Regions from separate parts of the Streptomyces graminofaciens genome, predicted to be linked through region 1. Evidence: riboswitches for the same ligand, from Rfam matches in the RefSeq annotation. Region 1 holds a riboswitch; each other region holds the start of a gene.
What was found. Region 1 has a riboswitch for cyclic di-AMP ahead of SGFS_RS12845 (M23 family metallopeptidase). Riboswitches for the same ligand answer to the same signal wherever they lie in the genome.
Positions count from the first base shown of each region.

Region 1 (4,567 bases):
TCCGCTTCGTCAGTGCCATGGCGGGCGTGCTCGGCGTGGGCGGCGACCTCACCGAGTGGACGGAGGAGGAGCTGGCCGAGGCGCGGAGCTGGGTCGAGCTCTACCGCGAGATCCGGCCGGTCGTGCAGCGCGGCGACCTCTACCGGCTGCGGCCGCCGGCCGGCGGACTGAGCGCCGTGCAGTACGTGTACGGCGACGAGGTGGTCGTCCTCGCCTGGCTCCAGGCCCAGCACTACGGCGAGCCGCTCGCCCCGGTCCGGCTGCGCGGCCTCGACCCGGACAGGACGTATGAGTGTCGCGAAACGGGCGAAACGTACCGAGGGGCGGTGCTGTTGCATCACGGACTGCGGACAGGGCTCCGCGGTGACTTTGATGCGAAGGTTGTCCGACTGCGTCGCACTTGAGCGTTGTGTCCGAAATGAAGCTTTAATTCCAGCAAGCCCTGGAATAAAGCCTACTGGGCCGTAGGTGCGTGAGCAGCGTCATATTCGTGACGGTCCGTTGCCGTCATGTCCACGTAATTCATGCGTGTTTCCAGGGGGGTTGCGAAAAGCGCGAGAACGCTCATTTACGGAGCGTGATCGATAATTCGCATAAGGATCAGATAGGAAGACGCACAGGTAATCCCAATAGTTGTCTCTTGAGCCGCAAGTCGCTTACGTTCGGCCTCAATCCGGACGGACGCCCAATCCTGCCGCCGACCGGAGCCGTATACCGACCCGATCCACGGCAGGAGCGGGGGACCCACAGGTAGTCCCGCCTGTTCCGGTCTCCGGAACAGGCTAGGGGTAAAGCCGTGCGCGAGCACGGCCGGGCATCTCCAGTCCGCACCCGACAGCTCACCTCGCAGGCGCCGGAGAGGAATTCGTCATGCCCGCGAAGGGTAAGCACCGCCGTCCGAAGTCCCAGCGATTCACCCGCTCGATCGCCGCCGCCGGAACGGGTGGTGCCGCGCTCGCCCTCCCGCTGATGGGTGCCGCCGGCGCCCACGCGGCGACGCCGACGGCCGCCGTTTCCGGCGTTTCCGAGAAGACGGTCTCGATCGCCGCGGCGAAGGCCGCCGCCGAGCAGAGCGCACGGCTGGAGCAGGCCGAAAAGGCCGCTCGGGCGGAGAAGACCGGCACCAAGAAGTCGAAGACGAAGACCTACTCGGTCAAGATCGGCGACTATCTCGCGAAGATCGCCGAGGAGCAGGACGTCGACGGCGGCTGGAAGCGGATCTACGCGGACAACCGCCAGGCGATAGGTTCCGACCCGTCGCTCATCCACCCGGGCCTCAAGCTCACCCTCGGCGGCAAGGCCGCGTCGAGCAGCGCGCCCCAGTCCTCGACGCAGCGTCAGTCGTCGCAGTCCTCCAAGCCCGCCGAGTCGTCGAAGACCTCCGAGTCCTCGAAGCCCGCCGAGTCCGCCGCGGAGGAGTCGACCTCCACCACGCAGACCTCGGAGTCCAGCAACTCCGGCTTCACCCTGCCCATCGAGGGCGCCACCATCGGCACCGCCTACAAGACGGCGGGCAGCATGTGGTCCAGCGGCTACCACACCGGTGTCGACTTCGTGGCCCCCACCGGCACCGCCCTCAAGGCCGTCGGCGCGGGTACCGTCGTCTCCGCCGGCTGGGGCGGCGCGTACGGCAACCAGATCGTCATCAAGCTCGCCGACGGTTACTACGCCCAGTACGCCCACCTGTCCTCGATCGGCGTCTCCGCCGGCCAGTCGGTGAGCGCGGGCCAGCAGATCGGCCTCTCCGGCGCCACCGGCAACGTCACCGGACCGCATCTGCACTTCGAGATCCGGACGACGCCGGACTACGGCTCGGACATCGACCCGCTGGCGTATCTGCGGCAGAAGGGCGTCAGCGTCTGACGCACCCGCTCCCTGCCGAGAGGATCAGAAGGCCGGACCCCCGATCCCCGGGGTCCGGCCTTCGGCACGCCCGGATCGGTGGGGTCGCGGCCCGGCCCGGGCGAATCATGATCATCGTGTTGCGGTCTTGTGGCATGGCTGACCGAAGTATCGACAGTCGTGCGACCGTGAGGACACAGTGATCTCCGCAAGCGCTTTCTATGCCTTCGGAGGTCCTCTGTGTCCGGTGTGTCCGGCGTCGACCGACGCACTGTCATCAAGGGTGCCGCGGTCGCGGCCGCCGCCACCCAGTTCTCCTGGGCACTGTCCCGCAGTGCCGCCGCCGCCCCGGACGGAGCTTCGGGCGCCGCTTCGGCCGGTGACACCGAACTTCACTGGCTGGAGGGTTCGGCGCCGGGCGCGCACGCCGGCACCACCTGGGGCGTGCCGTGGGCCCGCGGTACCCACCAGGCCGGCCAGGGCTTCCGGCTCACCACGGCCGCCGGTGACGACGTCCCCGTGCAGAGCTGGGTCACCGCCCAGTGGCCCGACGGATCGGTGAAGTGGACGGCGCACGCGATCGCCCCCGACGCGCCGAAGGCGGAAACGTATCGCCTGTCCGCCGGACACCGGCCGCCCCCGCGCGAAAGGTGACCGTCACCCGCACCGGCGGCCATGTCGAGGTCTCGACCGGCGTCATCACGGTCGTCTTCGGCGGCCGGAACTCCCGCACGGTCGTGCGCAGCGTCAGCCGTGGCTCCACCGAGATCGCCCGCGACGGCCGACTGGTCGCCCTGCGGCAGGGGAGATACGAGGGCGGCGCCGAAGTCGAGGAGTTCGACGGGCGGGTCGAGAAGGTGACCGTCGAGCAGGACGGGCCGGTCCGGGCCGTCGTCCGGGTCGAGGGCCGCCACCGGCACGGGCGTCGCGACTGGCTGCCGTTCACCCTGCGCTTCGCCTTCCACGCCGGCGCCGAGTCCTTCAAGCTCGTGCACACCTTCGTCTGGGACGGCGAGCAGAAACCCGGCTCCGACAAGGGCGACTTCCTGCGCGGGCTCGGCGTCCGCTTCACCGTGCCGCTCCGCGACGAGGCGTACGACCGCCATGTCCGGCTCGCCGACTCCGGCGGCGGTCTCTTCGCCGAAGCGGTGCAGGGGATCACCGGGCTGCGCCGCGACCCGGGCGAGGCCGTGCGCAAGGCCCAGATCGCGGGCGAGAAGCTGCCCGACACCTCCACCTGGGACAGCCGGGTCTCCGGCCGCCTCGCCTACATCCCGAAGTGGGGCGACTTCACGCTCACCCAGCCGACCGCCGACGGCTACGCCATCCGCAAGCGCACGCGGTCCGGCTACGGCTGGATCCCGGCCGCCGCCGGACAGCGCGCGGGCGGCTTCGGATACGTCGGCGGCGCGAGCGGCGGACTCTCCTTCGGCCTGCGCGACTTCTGGCAGCGCCACCCCACCCAGCTCGACATCCGCGGCGCCCACACGGACGCGGCCGAGGTGACGCTCTGGCTCTATTCGCCCGACGCACCCCCGCTCGACCTGCGCTTCTACCACGACGGCCTGGGCCAGGACACCTACGACAAGCAGCTCGAAGGCCTGGAGATCACCTACGAGGACTACGAGCCGGGCTTCGGCAACCCCTACGGGATCGCCCGCACCAGCGAGCTGGCCTTCTGGGCGCTGGACGCCACCCCGAGCGCCGAGAAGCTGGCCGCGCAGGCCGCCGCCGTGGCCACCCCGCCGCTGCTCACGGCCACCCCAGAACGCCTCCACGCCGCGGGGATCTTCGGCGACTGGGCCCCGGTCGACCGGTCGAACGCGGCTCGCAAGGCGATCGAGGACCACCTCGACGACCTGTTCGCCTACTACCGCGACCAGCGCGAGGACCGCCGTTGGTACGGCTTCCTCGACTACGGGGACGTCCAGCACACCTACGACAACGACCGCCACGTCTGGCGCTACGACGTCGGCGGCTACGCCTGGGACAACTCCGAGCTGGGCACCGACCTATGGCTCTGGTACCACTTCCTGCGCACCGGCTCGGCCGAGGCGTTCCGCTTCGCCGAGGCCATGACCCGGCACACCGGCGAGGTCGACGTCCACCACCTCGGCAAGTACGCCGGACTCGGCACCCGGCACGGCGTGCAGCACTACGCCGACAGCGCCAAGCAGCTACGCATCTCCACGGCCACGAACCGCCGCTTCCACTACTTCCTCACCGGCGACGAACGCACCGGCGACCTACTGCGCGAACTCGTCACCGCCGAGCTGACGTTCCTACAGGTCGACCCGCAGCGCAAGGTCCGCACCGACGACTACGAACCGGGCGACCGCCACGCCCTGTCCGTCGGCTTCGGCACCGACTGGGGCGCGCTGTCGGCGGCCTGGCTCACCGAATGGGAGCGACGCGGCCCGAACGCCGAGAAGGCGTACGAGAAACTGGTCAACTCCCTGCGGACCATCGCCGACCAGCCCAACGGCTTCTTCACCGGCGACGCCCTCCTCGACGCCGACACCGGGAAGTTCGCCGTCGTCACCGACAAGAGCGTCAACGTCTCGCATCTCAGCGCGGTGTTCGGCCTCGTGGAGACCAACAGCGAACTCGTCTCGCTGCTCGGCGACAAGGAACCCGAGTTCGCCGACGCCTGGCTGAAGTACGCGCAGTACTACAACGGCACCAACGCCGAGAAGACCGCTCTCACCGGCTCGACCTGGCGTTC
Region 1 is NZ_AP018448.1:2,970,610-2,975,176, reverse strand. Features, by position in the region: gene SGFS_RS12850 (alpha-galactosidase) at 1-404, shown strand, start outside; cyclic di-AMP (ydaO/yuaA leader) riboswitch at 707-866, shown strand; gene SGFS_RS12845 (M23 family metallopeptidase) at 871-1,863, shown strand; partial or broken gene SGFS_RS12840 (exo-rhamnogalacturonan lyase family protein) at 2,092-4,567, shown strand, end outside.

Region 2 (4,567 bases), 3.5 Mb from region 1:
GGTGGGGGCGGCGAAGTCGAGACCGGTGTGGTAGCCGGAGGACCAGTACGAGCCGGCCTGGCCGAAGGTCGAGGTGATGGTGTACGAGGAGGTCGGGAGGGTGAACTGCCCGGCCAGCTTGGCGAGGCGCTCGCTCTCGGCCTTCGCCTCGGCCTTCGCCTCGGCCTCCTCCTCCGCCTTCTTCTTCTCGGCGGCGGCCTTCCTCTCGGCTTCCTTCTTCTCCTTGGCGGCCTGCTCGGAGGCCTTCTTCGCGGCCTCGGCCTGCGCTGCCTCGGCGGCCTTCAGGTCGACCTGGTCCTGCTGGGACTCGGCCTGCTGCATGATGCGGGCGCGCAGCGCCTCACCGGCGTTCGCGTTGCCCTGCTCTGTGTCGGCGGCGATCAGGCCGGCGCTGCTGAGCGGGGTGGTGGAGCCCTGCGGCTCCTCGTCGGCCTCGTCCTCGAAGACCGAGCCGACGTTCGGCATGTCGGGCATCGAGATGGAGACGGGGGGCTTGCCGGTCTGCGCACTGGCCATACCGCCCGCGCCGACGGCGGCTATGACGCCGACGCCGAGAACCGTGGAGCTGCGGGCGAGTCCGCCACGCTGCTTGGCGACACGGTGCCGGCCGCGGACGGGGCGAGTGGACTCCGCGGTGGGGTTCCACTCCTGCCAGGGGCCCTCGTTCTCGCTGTTGTAGCTGCCGTAGCCGAACGTGCGGCTCTCGCCGCCGCGTTGGCTCGGAACGGACGGGGCTTCGGTCGCAGGCCGGTTTGACGCCACGTGGGCGTACTCCTTTCCTTCCTTCTCGCCTACCGGGTTAGCTGACGGGTTCGGAGCAGGAAGGTCTCCTACGCGCGTAAACCTGCCGTGTTTCCACGGCGGCTTCCGTGCGATTCACCCCAGGGTGGTGGTTCCCCGGTTCCCGTACAGGTACGGGATTCGGCGCGTGCGCACGGAGCCGACTCTTGTGACGGCTGGGACGACCGCGCTGCGTTATCGAACGTTAATAGACGCGTGGGTCGTATTCCAAGCGGTTCTCGTTGATCATTAACGCTTCTTGGCCTGGACTTACAGGTCACGAGGGGCGGAAAACGGGCGAGTTGACCACCCTTCACCGCTCTCGATCATCCTCGTCTCATTTGACACTACGTCAGTTGTGATGCGCAGGGGGATGGAGTGGTCACCGAAAGTGAAGAAGCCGTGAGGAGTCCTCAGCCCGCCGTCAGCTCCGTCAACTCCGCGAGCGGCAGCGTGTGCTGGGTCTGGAGGACCTTCGCGCGGAGGTAACGGACGTTGTGGGCGGTGGTGAAGACACCGGTGGGGACCCGGTCCCGGACGCCGACGCCCAGATCGCGCAACTGCTGCGCCTTGTCGGGGTTGTTGGAGAGCAGGTCCAGCTCGTCGACACCGAGGGCCGTCAGCATCTGGGCCGCCGCCGTGTAGTCGCGGGCGTCCTCCGGCAGCCCGAGGGCCGCGTTCGCCTCGTACGTGTCGAGGCCCTGGTCCTGGAGGGCGTACGCGTCGAGCTTGTTGTAGAGGCCGATGCCCCGACCCTCCTGGCGGAGGTAGAGGAGGATGCCACCCCGGTCGGCGATGCGCTCCACCGCCTCGCGCAGCTGCGGGCCGCAGTCGCAGCGGGCCGAGCCGAAGACGTCGCCGGTCAGGCACTCGGAGTGCAGGCGGACGAGCGGCGCGGTGCCGGGGGCCGGGTCGCCGAGGACGAGCGCGAGGTGTTCCTGACCGTCGACGAGGCCGTGGAACGTGACCAGTTCGGCGTCGACGCCGTAACCGTCGTGGAAGCGCAGCGGTACCCGGACGCGGGCACGCTGGGTGGCTGCGGGGAAGTCGGGCATGCGGTTCTCCGGTCCAGGTGCGGGTTGCCCGTCGTGTTTCAGATTTGAAGCACAACGCTCAGAGGGACTCTATCCCCTGCTTCAAATTTCAAGCAACCCGTTTGGAGGAGGATCACACTTCCGCCACGGAAGGAATTTCGCGAGGGATTTTCAGGCGCCGATCACTCGCCCGACGACGAACACGACCGGCGGCGCCACGGCAGCTCGGCCGAGCCGCTCGCCCGCGGACCCTCGCCCCGATCGCCCTGTATCGCGGCCGCGATGCCCGAGCAGATCTCCTCCAGCTGGGTGATCTGTTCCGGTCCGAGGTGGTCGAAGACGGCCTTGCGGACCGTCTCGACATGGCCCGGCGCGGCCCGCTCCAGCAGCGCCATGCCCTCGTCGGTGAGCACCGCGACACTGCCCCGCTTGTCCCACTGGCAGTCCTCGCGCCGCACCGCGCCGTCCTTCTCCAGCCGCGTCACGACATACGTCAGCCGACTGCGCGTGATCTTCAGTCGCTCGGCGAGATCGGTCATCCGCATCCGCCGGTCCGGCGCCTCGGAGAGGCCGGCCAGCACGGAGTAGTAGAGGTGCGACATCCCGGCCTCCTGCTGGAGCTGCCGGTCGAGCGCGTCCTCGAGGAGAGTGGCGGCGGCGACGTACGCGCGCCACGCACGCTGCTCCTCGGGGGTGAGCCAGCGGGTCGTCATGCCTACAGTGTAGGGAGATAGTGTTTAAAACTTGAATCACTGCCTGCTGTAAGACCGACCACCTTCAGGGAGCGCGTCCATGCCCCAGCCCTACGTCCTGCTGTCCGCCGCCGTCTCCCTCGACGGCTACCTGGACGACACCGGGCCCGGACGGCTGCTCCTGTCGGGCCCCGCCGACTTCGACCGGGTCGACGAGGTGCGCGCGGGCAGCGACGCCATCCTGATCGGCGCCGGCACCCTGCGCACCGACAACCCCCGGCTGCTGGTCAACTCCCCCGAGCGCCGCGCGGCCCGCCTCGCCGCCGGGCTCCCGGAGTATCCGCTGAAGGTCACGGTCAGCGCGTCCGGCGACCTCGACCCGGAGGCCCGGTTCTGGCACACCGGCGGCGAGAAGGTCGTCTACACGACGGACGAGGGTGCGAAGCGCCTCACCGAGGCCGGGATCGCCGCCGACGTCGTGCCCCTCGGGTCCGACCTGCCCTGGCCGGCCGTCCTCGCCCACCTCGGCGACGTACGTGGCGTCCGGCGCCTCATGGTCGAGGGCGGCGGCCGGGTCCACACCCAGTTCCTCCAGCAGGGACTCGCGGACGAACTCCAGCTGGTCCTGGCGCCGCTGCTGGTGGGCGAGCCGGACGCGCCGCGGATGTTCGGGGCGGGCGCCTACCCCGGGGGGCCGCGCAGCCGGATGCGACTGCTGGAGACCCGGCCGGTCGGTGACGTCGTCCTCATGCGGTACGTGCCGTCCGTGCCCGGCACCGGCCCCGCGGTGTCCGCCGCCGACCGGCACTGGCTGGACCTCGCCTGCGCGCTGGCCGCCGAGTGCCCGCCCTCCGAGACCGCGTTCAGCGTGGGCGCGGTGATCGTCGCCGCCGACGGTACGGAACTGGCGCGCGGCCACTCCCGGCAGGCCGGCGACCCGGTGGTCCACGCCGAGGAGGCCGCCCTCGCGGGGCTCGACCCCGCCGATCCGCGCCTCTCCTCCGCGACCGTCTACAGCAGCCTGGAACCGTGCGCCCGCCGCGCCTCCCGCCCGGCACCCTGCGCCCGGCTCATCCTCGACGCGGGCGTACGCCGGGTCGTCACGGCCTGGCGCGAGCCCGACACGTTCGTCGAGGCCGCCGACGGCACCGGGGTCCTCACGGCGAAGGGCGTCGACGTGGTCGTACTGCCGGAGTACGAGGAGCGGGCGAAGGCGCCGAACGGGCATCTGCTGGGCCGCTGACCTGCGGCGACGGCAGTGGAGGACCCAGCCTGAGCCGGTGTGCCGTAAACCGTGGTGCTGGGGGTCCCGCAGATGGCGTATGCTGGTTTCAACGACGCGGGGTGGAGCAGCTCGGTAGCTCGCTGGGCTCATAACCCAGAGGTCGCAGGTTCAAATCCTGTCCCCGCTACTGAAGGCCCGGGGCCGGAATCCGATGAGGATTCCGGCCCCGGGTGTTTTTTTGCCTATGGGGTGTGGCGGGCCGCGGCCACCGCCTCCGTGTACAGCTCGCGTGTCACGTCGCGCGCGTCGATGCCGAGGTCGGTGAGCAGCGCGCGGAGGTCGTCCAGGGCGGCCGGGAGGGCGGACTCCTCCAGGACCAGCGTCTCGACCTCCAGGAACGTGCCGTCGAGTTCGGGGACCCGGACGAGCGTGGCGTGCACGGGCCTGCCGTACGCCTCGAAGACATACGTCCGGCAGCGCTTCTCGAACACGATCGCCGGTACGTAGCCGAGGTGCTGGAGGATCGCGTGCGTCGCCTGCGAGTCGGCGACCCGGGTCTCGTACTCGGGTTTCGAGCCGGACGCCTCGTCCACCGCCGGGCCCTTGAAGGTGAGGAGGGTCCGCAGGTCGCCGCTGCGGTGGTCGGGCCCGGCCGAGGAGTGGACGGTCCGTACGCGCAGCTCCTCGTCACTCGCTCGCAGGGTGCCGTCGGGGCGGTCGTAGTACGTGTCCTGGTACGTCTCGATGCGGCCCTCGGCGCGTTCGTCGAGGCGCCGCGCGGCCTCCTCCGGGGTGCGGACCCGGGCCTTCAACTCCGCCTCGATCACGAGCGGTTC
Region 2 is NZ_AP018448.1:6,509,392-6,513,958, forward strand. Features, by position in the region: gene SGFS_RS28030 (M23 family metallopeptidase) at 1-762, opposite strand, end outside; cyclic di-AMP (ydaO/yuaA leader) riboswitch at 774-937, opposite strand; gene SGFS_RS28035 (GTP cyclohydrolase II) at 1,194-1,835, opposite strand; gene SGFS_RS28040 (MarR family winged helix-turn-helix transcriptional regulator) at 1,997-2,527, opposite strand; gene SGFS_RS28045 (dihydrofolate reductase family protein) at 2,607-3,749, shown strand; tRNA gene SGFS_RS28050 (tRNA-Met) at 3,845-3,918, shown strand; gene cyaB (class IV adenylate cyclase) at 3,974-4,558, opposite strand.
Region 2: it holds a riboswitch for cyclic di-AMP, as region 1 does, so the genes downstream of both, SGFS_RS28030 (M23 family metallopeptidase) here and SGFS_RS12845 (M23 family metallopeptidase) in region 1, are expected to answer to the same signal.

Region 3 (4,567 bases), 4.9 Mb from region 1:
GCCCCGTCTTGGCGTCGACGGCGATCGAGATCGCGCCGACCGTGGAACCGGACTGCTTCGGTTCGATGACCAGCCTGTACGCGTCCCGCCCGGCGACCTGCGCGGTCCCGTCCACGGTCACGGAGGTGGTGTCGTCGACGGCTTTGAGCGCCTCTTCGGCAAGCTTCTGCGGAGTGACGTCGTCAGCCATCTCCTCGGGGCTCCCCTTGTGCCCCTTCCCCTCCTCGGACTTGGCGTCGGTGGAGTGGAACACCTCGTTCGAGGCGCTGTCGTACGCCCATACGTCGTCGCCGTTGTGGATGACGCTGTACTCGGCGGCCTCGTCGAGCAGTGACAGCTTCTGCTTGTCCGGCCCGTCGGCGGCGATCCGCAACGTGTGGGTACCGGAGGCGAGTTCGAGCAGCTTGGACGAGGGGTCGGCGGACGCGCCGTCGCCGCCCTGTGCCGACCCGAGGCTGCTCGCCAGACCGCCCAGGTCGGGCAGGCCGAGATCCGTGCTGATCTTCACCGTCCCGGAGATCTGCTGTACGTCCGAGGCGGCGATCTTCTCGATGAGTTCCTGCGCGCTGATCTTCGGCAGATCGGGGTCACCGGAGCCGGCGAAGGCCGGGACGAGCCCGATGGTCGCCGCGGCCAAGCCCACCACGGTGACCGGAACGACGTACCGCGCGGCCTTGCGTCGCCGCATCGCCCGCGCCTCGTCGACTTCGGCCGCGGCGACGGCCGCGCTGTCGTCGGTTTCGTACGGTGCCATGTGTGCCTTACCTCCGTCGTCGGCGGCGGCGTCCATTCCGAGCCGCCATTCTCACCCGAATCGGTGAGGAGTGGTGCTCTCATGTCACCAAATCAGCCGCCGAGAAGCGTCACCCTGCGGGATCAACTAGGCGTACATCTACGGGATGACGGGGCCCTAAGGGACGCTCCCGTAAGGGGCGCGGGCCACTCTCCGATGTGCGGCTCCGCCGCGCGGGCGCGAGCGACCACAGCGAGCAACCACAACGAGCGGCCACAACGGGCGGCCAGACGACGAAGACAAGGGGGCCGGGGGCACAGCCCCAGGGACGGGACGGGTAGGGGCCGCGGGGGCGAAGCCCTCTCCCGGCCCCGTAACTCACCCGGCCCGATGCACCACCGCATCACAAAGCTCCACCAACGCCGCCTTCGCCCCGCACTCGGGCAACGGCGCCAACACCCCCCGCGCCTCCTCGGCATACCGAACGGTGTCCCGCCGAGCCTGCTCCAGCGCAGGATGCACCCGCAGCCGGGCCAACGCCTCCGCGTGCCGCGCGTCATCGCTCAGATCGGAGTCCAGCAGCTCGCAGAGCGCGACGTCCTCCGCCACCCCCAACCGCTCCGCCCGCTCCCGCAGCCGCAGCACCGGCATGGTCGGCACACCCTCGCGCAGATCCGTCCCCGGCGTCTTCCCGGACTCGTGGGAGTCGGACGCGATGTCGAGCACATCGTCCGCGAGCTGGAAGGCGACCCCGAGCCGCTCGCCGTACTGCGTGAGCACGTCGACCACGGTCTCGTCCGCGCCGGCCGTCATCGCGCCGAGCCGCCCGGCCACGGCCACCAGCGACCCGGTCTTGCCGCCGAGCACATCGAGGTAGTGGTCGATCGGGTCGCGCCCGTCGCGCGGTCCGGCGGTCTCCAGGATCTGCCCGGTGACGAGCCGCTCGAAGGCCTCGGCCTGGATGCGGACGGCGTCGGGCCCGAGGTCGGCGAGGACGTGCGAGGCCCGGGCGAACAGGAAGTCCCCGGTCAGCACGGCCAGCGAGTTGCCCCAGCGCGCGTTCGCACTCGGCACGCCCCGGCGCACGTCGGCCTCGTCCATCACGTCGTCGTGGTACAGCGTGGCGAGATGCGTCAGCTCGACCACCACCGCCGAGGGGACGACACCCGGCGCGTACGGGTCACCGAACTGCGCGGCGAGCATCACCAGCTGCGGCCGGAACCGCTTGCCGCCCGCGCGCAGCAGATGCTGGGCGGCCTCCTGGATGAAGGGGACCTCGCTCTTGGTGGCCTCGAGCAGACCCTCCTCGACGGCCGCCAGTCCGGCCTGGACATCGGCTTCGAGAGCCTGGTCCCGCGCGCTCAGCCCAAACGGCTCGACGACGGTCACGAGGGTTCTCCTGTCTGCTGACGTCTGCTGACGGTCACACGGTCGGTCTAGGTCGGTCTCACGGTCGATGACATGGTTTGTCGATCTGTCGCTGCCATCACTCGAGTCAGCGTATCCGGTCACCTTTCGATCACCGCTAGCGCCCACGGGTTCGACCCGGGCGGTATCGGATCACGCCCCCTCGCGACCCCGATGCTCACGATCGGCCGATATGCCCGAATATCTACCGACTCGAACATCTCATCCCTACTATCCGAATTCTTGCTCTACATTTCACTTCGCCCGAATAGTTCCGTGAGTTGAGTCACGCGAACCCAATTCCCCACCCCGACCTTCCCACCTCTCCCGCCCTTTGCGGAAGGCAAGTTGAGCACCATTCCCCCACCCCGACCAGCCCGCCATTTCCACCAAGACCAAGGTCAAATAGCCCTTAAGCGAATTTCGGGGCTTGTTCCCGTCATGTGCTCTCGCATACGTTCACTTCGCCATCCGGACGGAACGCCGAATCCTGCCGCCGCCCGGACTCCCCACTGACCACTCATCCACGCACGGCAGGAGCGGGGGACCCAGGTAAGTCCGCCGGCCCGACTTCCCCACCGGACCGGCTCGGGGTGAAGCCGCGCGCAGTTCGCACAGCCCGGTTCCGTGCATGCACGGCCGGTCCGGTGCGCTCTGCGACCTACGCGGCCGGGCTATCTCCTGCCCGAACCCGACAGCTCACCTCGCAGGCGTCGGAGAGGAACGCACCATGCCCGGACGAGGCAAACACCGCCGCCCCAGAACCAACCCGCTCACCCGTGGCGTGGTCGCCGCCGGCACGGGAGGGGTGGCACTCGCCCTCCCGCTCACCGCCGCGACGACCGCGAGCGCCGCCCAGCCGACCCAGGCGACCGCCGCCTCCATCCAGTCGGCCGCACGGTCCGCCGTCCAGTCGGCGCCGACGGCCATACAGGTCATGCCGCGCACGTACACCGTGGTCCGCGGCGACACCCTGTCCTCCATCGCCCACCGGTACGACACGAGGGGCGGCTGGCGACAGCTCTACCAGGACAACCGCAAGGCCATCGGGAGCAACCCGCGGCTGATCCGCCCGGGCCTGAAGCTGTCGCTGAAGACGGCGAAGGCGAAGGCGACGAAGACGACGACGGCGACGACGGCGACGACGACCAGGAGCGCCACCACCTCCGCGTCGACCGGGGCGGTCAAGGCGACCCCCGCGTCCGTCACGACGTACCCGAACAACCTGGACGGCTGGATCCGCGAGTCGCTGGACATCATGGCGCGGAACGGGATCCCCGGGTCCTACGACGGGATCTACCGCAACGTCATGCGGGAGTCGTCGGGCAACCCGCAGGCCATCAACAACTGGGACTCCAACGCCGCCGCGGGCACCCCGTCGAAGGGGCTCCTGCAGGTCATCGACCCGACCTTCGCCGCGTACCACGTGGCGGGCACGGCGGACGACCCCTTCGACCCCGTCGCGAACATCACGGCGGCGTGCAACTACGCCGCCGCGCGCTACGGCTCGATCGACAACGTGTTCGGGGCGTACTAGGGCCCGCCGGGCACTGCCCGTTCCCTGTTCCCCTGGGTCGGCGGACTCAGGGGAACAGGCGTTCCAGCACCACCGCGATCCCGTCCTCCTCGTTCGAGAGGGTCACCTCGTCGGCGACGGTCTTGAGCTCGGGGTGGGCGTTGGCCATGGCGACTCCGTGGGCGGCCCAGTCGAACATGGGGATGTCGTTGGGCATGTCCCCGAAGGCGATGGTCACCTCCGGGGTCAGCCCGAGGTGCTCGGCGGCGAGCGCGAGGCCGGTGGCCTTGGTGATGCCGCACGGCTGGAGCTCGACCGTGCCGGGCCCCGACATGGTGACCGTCGCCAGCGAACCGACCGCCATGCGTGCCGCCGACGCCAACTCGTCGTCGGACAGATAGGGATGGCGCAGCAGCACCTTGCTGATGGGCTCGCACCACAGGTCGTCCCGGCGCGGCACGCGGACGGCGGGCAGCGTGGGGTGCGGCATGAGGTAGCCCGGCTCGATCAGGGTCAGGCCGTCGACCCCGTCCTGGTCGACGGCGGCGTACACCTGTCCGACCTCCGCCTCGATCTTGCCGAGCGCGGTCTCGGCCAGCTCCCGGTCGAGGGTGACGGACCAGAGCAGCCGGTCCGCGCCGACGTCGTACAACTGCGCGCCCTGTCCGCACACCGCGAGCCCCCTGCTGCCGAGGTCCTCCAGCAGCGGTCGCACTCTCGGCGCCGGCCGCCCCGTCACCACGAGGTGCTGAGCACCGGCCCCCGTGGCCCGCGCCAGCGCGGCGAGGGACCGGTCGGAGAGCGTGTCGTCACTGCGCAGGAGCGTTCCGTCCAGGTCGGTGGCGATGAGCGAATATGCGGTGGGAGCGGCCATGATCAGAGAATACGGATGCGGCGCCCCATCGGTTCGA
Region 3 is NZ_AP018448.1:7,906,794-7,911,360, reverse strand. Features, by position in the region: gene SGFS_RS34725 (LolA family protein) at 1-754, opposite strand, end outside; gene SGFS_RS34720 (polyprenyl synthetase family protein) at 1,112-2,122, opposite strand; cyclic di-AMP (ydaO/yuaA leader) riboswitch at 2,652-2,868, shown strand; gene SGFS_RS34715 (transglycosylase SLT domain-containing protein) at 2,871-3,677, shown strand; gene SGFS_RS34710 (HAD family hydrolase) at 3,724-4,530, opposite strand.
Region 3: it holds a riboswitch for cyclic di-AMP, as region 1 does, so the genes downstream of both, SGFS_RS34715 (transglycosylase SLT domain-containing protein) here and SGFS_RS12845 (M23 family metallopeptidase) in region 1, are expected to answer to the same signal.

Region 4 (4,567 bases), 7.6 Mb from region 1:
GTTGGAGCGGGAGCTGGCCGACTTCACCGGCTTCGAGGCGGCCCTGGTCTTCTCCTCCGGCTACGCGGCCAACCTCGCCGCCGTGACCGCCCTCGCCCCCCACGGCTCCCTCGTCGTCTCGGACGCGGGCAACCACGCCTCGCTCATCGACGGCTGCCGACTGGCCCGGGGCACCACCCAGGTCGTGGCCCACGCCGACCCGGAGGCCGTCCGCAAGGCGCTCGGCACCCATGCCGGGCCCGCCGTCGCGGTCTCCGACACCGTCTTCTCGGTGGACGGGGACGCCGCCCCGCTGGCCGAACTGGCTGCCGCGTGCCGTGAGTACGGCGCCGGGCTCGTCGTGGACGACGCCCACGGCCTGGGCGTACTGGGCGACGGTGGCCGGGGTGCCCCGTACGCGGCGGGGCTCGCGGGCGCCCCCGACGTCGTCGTGACGGTCACGCTGTCGAAGTCCCTGGGCAGCCAGGGCGGCGCCGTCCTCGGCCCGGCGCACGTCATCGACCACCTGGTCAACGCGGCCCGTACGTTCATCTTCGACACGGGCCTCGCCCCGGCCGCCACCGGCGCCGCCCTGGCCGCGCTCAGGCTGCTGCGCCGTGAGCCGGAGCGGGCCGCGCGGGCCCGTGAGGTGGCGAGGGAACTGCACACACGGCTGACGGCGTCGGGCCATGAAGCGGTGCGGCCCGACGCCGCCGTGGTGTCCGTGCGCGCGCCGTCTGCGGATCAGGCGGTGCGATGGGCGGCGGACTGCCGTACGGCGGGGCTCGCCGTCGGCTGCTTCCGCCCACCGTCCGTGCCCGACGGCATCTCGAGGCTGCGGCTGACCGCCCGCGCGGATCTCACCGAGGGGCAGATCGACCGAGCCGTGGGGATCATCGGCGATACGCGACCGTGAGTCGGCGTCCCGGCCGTGCTCGCCAAGGGCGATGGTGCTGGGCGCTCTCGCTTACCGAAGCGCGGTGAGGAACCCCTCCCAGGCTCCGGGGGCGAACAGCAGGGCGGGCCCCGCCGTGTTCTTGGAGTCGCGTACGGCGACCAGTCCGGCCCAGGGGCCGGGGCACGGCCGGGCGGTCTCGACGCAGTTGTTCATTCCGGTGCTGCGGCTGCTGCGCACCCATCGCACACCGCGCAGCGCGGTACTGGTGGGTACGTTCCGAGGCAGTGCGGACATTGGTGCCTCCTTACGCGCCGTCGGCCGACTCGGCCAGTCCGGCGATGTAATCCAACGATTCCTCGGGCGAAAGGGCGTGGATCTGAAGGGTGTCGAAGGCCTCCACATAAGCCTTGAGGTCTTCTTTCCGCTCGAGGTAGAGGCTACTCGTCAAGTGGTCGAGAACAACGACGTCCAGATCGGATGTGCTCCGAAATGAGAAGATTACGTAAGGCCCGGTGATGCCGATATGCGCCCCGGCAGTGAACGGCAGCACCTGCAGCCGCACTTGGGGAAGCGCCGCGGCCTCGGCCAGTCGGCGCAACTGACGGGCCATGACCTCGGGTCCGCCCACCTCACGCCGGAGAACCGCCTCGTCGAGCACGGCGCTCAGCTCCATCGGCGGATCCGCCCGCAGGACGTCCTGCCGCGCGAGCCGTACCTCCACGAGGGCGTCGAGTTTGTCGTCTTCCAGCCCCTCCACCGCGGCCCGGGTGACCGCCCGGGCGTACTCCGGGATCTGCAGAAGCCCGGGCACCACCGAGGTCTCCAGTGTCCGCATCCCGCTGGCCTGGGACTCCAGACTGATGAAATCGCGGTACGTCGGCGGCAGTACCCCGCGGTACGCGTGCCACCAGTTGTGCCGCCCGCCGCCGTCCTCCGAGCCGGCGAGCGCCAGGAGCAACTCCCGTAGCTCGGAGTCGTCGATCCCGTATGCGTCCAGCAGGACCCGCACGTCCGCCGGCTTCACCCCGCTGGCGCCGGTCTCGATCCGGCTCACCTTGGACTGGTGCCAGTCCACGAGCCGGGCGGCCTGGGTGCTGGTGAGGCCGGCCCCGGTGCGCAGATCACGTAGCTCGGCGCCGAGCTTGCGGCGACGTACCGCCGGACCGTATTGCATGGGTTTCTCCTTCCGCCCGGCGCGTGCTGGTCGGGTGACGCAGAGGATGGACCGAGAGTCCACCCGAATACGGTCGGCCGTCGGAGAGTTCACCGCTTCGAGCGACAGATATATGCATATCTTGGTGGATCGCCACTCGTTGTGGCCCAGGTGATGGCACTCTGGCGCGAAGCACCAGTTCCGGGACCGTACTCGAACCAACCGCTCCGTGTCGGACACCGGTCCCGTGGGAAAGGGACGACCTCGCCATGGCAGACCACCAGGAAGCATCCGTCACTCTGCCGAGCGATCCCGCCTCGGTGTCCGCTGCCCGTAGATACGTCGCCAACGTGCTGGCCGAATGGGGCCTGCCGAGCGACACGGACACCGCCGACACCGTGCGCCTGATCGTGTCCGAACTCGCCACCAACGCCGTCCAGCACACGTTCGGTCAATCGCCCACCTTCACCGTCGACCTCGCGCTCGACCGCGACGAGCGGCTGCACATCGGTGTCACCGACAGCCATCCGCGCTTTCCGAAACGTCTGCCCGCCGCCGTCCAGCAGGACAACGGCCGGGGCATGGTCATCATCCGCTGGCTGACCGCCGAGTGCGGCGGCAGGCTGAGCGTCAGACCCACGCGGGAGGGCGGCAAGACGGTGGCGATCGAGCTGCCGTGGGCGGCGCCGGTACAGCCGGTCAGGGCCGGCGGACAGCAGGAGCCCTGAAGGGGCCGTGGGACGACAGCGGCCCTCGGTGCTGTCGCGCGAGGGCCGGTGTCCGGTGTGGAGCGGGCGGCGGCAGGACGCGCCGCCACCGCCCGTCAGCGGCGGATCAGACGACCCGGCCGTACCAGACGCTCTTCGTCCATATCTTTTCGAGCTTCACGACGTCACCCGTCTTCGGCGAGTGCCAGATCTTTCCCTTCCCGGCGTAGATACCGACGTGGTAGACGTTCGAGCCCGAGTGGAAGAAGACGAGATCTCCGAGCGTGCGTTTGCTCGATGAGATGTGCTTCGTCTTGTTGTACTGCTGCTGAGCAGTACGGGGCAGCTTCTTGCCCGCCTTCTTGAACGAGTAGAGGGTCAGCCCTGAGCAGTCGAACCTGCCCGGGCCCGTGGCGCCGTACTTGTACGGGGAACCCTTCTTCGAAGCCGCGACCTGTAGTGCCTTCGACGCCGGTGTGGCCGCCTCGGCGTCGGATACGACGCCCGGGGCCAGGATGCTGCCGCCCACGGCGGCGATGGTGAGAGCCGAGGCCGTGCCGGCCCGGGTCAACAGCGACGGGACACGATTCAGCGCAGTCATGCGCAACCCTTCGTCAGCCGCCTGTGAAGGATGACCTGTCGGATTCGGGCTGGCGAAGTTGCCCGGCCGCGTGACGCGGCTTCACCCCAAGGGCTGCTCGGCCCGGTCATGGCGTGACCGTTCCGGCGACCCGTCGTGCTTGGGTCCTCCACTCCTGCCGATGCACTCCTGTCGACCGGTCATCCGGGCGGCGGCAGGACTCGGCGTCCACCCGGATCGCCCCGCCGCTGTGGCGGGGGCTTGTCGTCAGGAAGGGATCTTGACGCACCGAAGCCGGAAAATCCCAACGGAATCGGGGATTTGTGGCCTTACTCACCACTCGCCCGATCGGGTGGACAGGGTGTTTTCGGTGCTGTTGTCCACCCGGTCGAGGAGCCCCGCACCTGCACCGGAACAAATCATTCCGGCCCTGACGTAGGCGCGTTGCGCAACTGCGAAGGGCCTTCGGGGAGGATGCCCCGCTAGGCCTTTCGAGTGACGACATCCGGTCCGTATGCCAACTGGTCCGGACGTCTCCTCGGCCCATCAGTACGGCCGGCGACCCCGGATCGGTTCAGACCGGTTCGAATTCGGGTGAGTTCGGCTTGGTCGGCGCGGCTTCGTGCGGGTGTGGACGGAGCGCTTCGGTGTGGCTTTCACGCGGCTTCGGGGCGGCCGGATCAACTGTCGGAATCGGGCGGCAGGGTGACCCGGGCCGCGCGTCGTTCTCCGTCGAGGACGCGCAGGGCCCGCGCCATGGTTGCGGCATGCACTTCATGTTCGCCCCGGCTGTGCATCAACTCAAGTGCGTCGCGCAGCGCGTGCGCCTTTGCGACCAGAGCCTGCGCCGCCCGCAGCCCGCGATAGGTGTCGCCGGGGCGTGCGGGATTGATCCGGCCGAGGAGGTCGACGACGTCGAGGTAGCGGTCGATCAGCTCCGCCTCGGCGCGGGTGAGGGCGGGCAGCGGCGGCAGTTCGGGGACCATCGGCGGCTCACCTCGCGCCGGGGGACGTGCCGCCCGGGAGGGTGCGCGAGGTCTTGCGGCTCGGGACGATTCCGTCGGCGAGCCCGTACTCCACCGCTCCTTGCGCGTCGAGGAACTTGTCCCGCTCGATGTCGGCGCGGACCTGCTCGGGGTCGCGTCCCGTGTGCCGCGCGAGCAGCTCCTCCAGCATCCGGCGGTCGCGCGCCAACTCCTCGGCGCGTATGGCCAGGTCGCTCGTCTGCCCCTCGATCGGCTCGGTGAGCG
Region 4 is NZ_AP018448.1:10,603,330-10,607,896, forward strand. Features, by position in the region: gene SGFS_RS46745 (8-amino-7-oxononanoate synthase) at 1-895, shown strand, start outside; gene SGFS_RS46750 (DUF397 domain-containing protein) at 947-1,171, opposite strand; gene SGFS_RS46755 (helix-turn-helix domain-containing protein) at 1,182-2,051, opposite strand; gene SGFS_RS46760 (ATP-binding protein) at 2,300-2,758, shown strand; gene SGFS_RS46765 (C40 family peptidase) at 2,865-3,338, opposite strand; cyclic di-AMP (ydaO/yuaA leader) riboswitch at 3,342-3,513, opposite strand; gene SGFS_RS46770 (hypothetical protein) at 3,998-4,303, opposite strand; gene SGFS_RS46775 (ATP-dependent Clp protease proteolytic subunit) at 4,311-4,567, opposite strand, start outside.
Region 4: it holds a riboswitch for cyclic di-AMP, as region 1 does, so the genes downstream of both, SGFS_RS46765 (C40 family peptidase) here and SGFS_RS12845 (M23 family metallopeptidase) in region 1, are expected to answer to the same signal.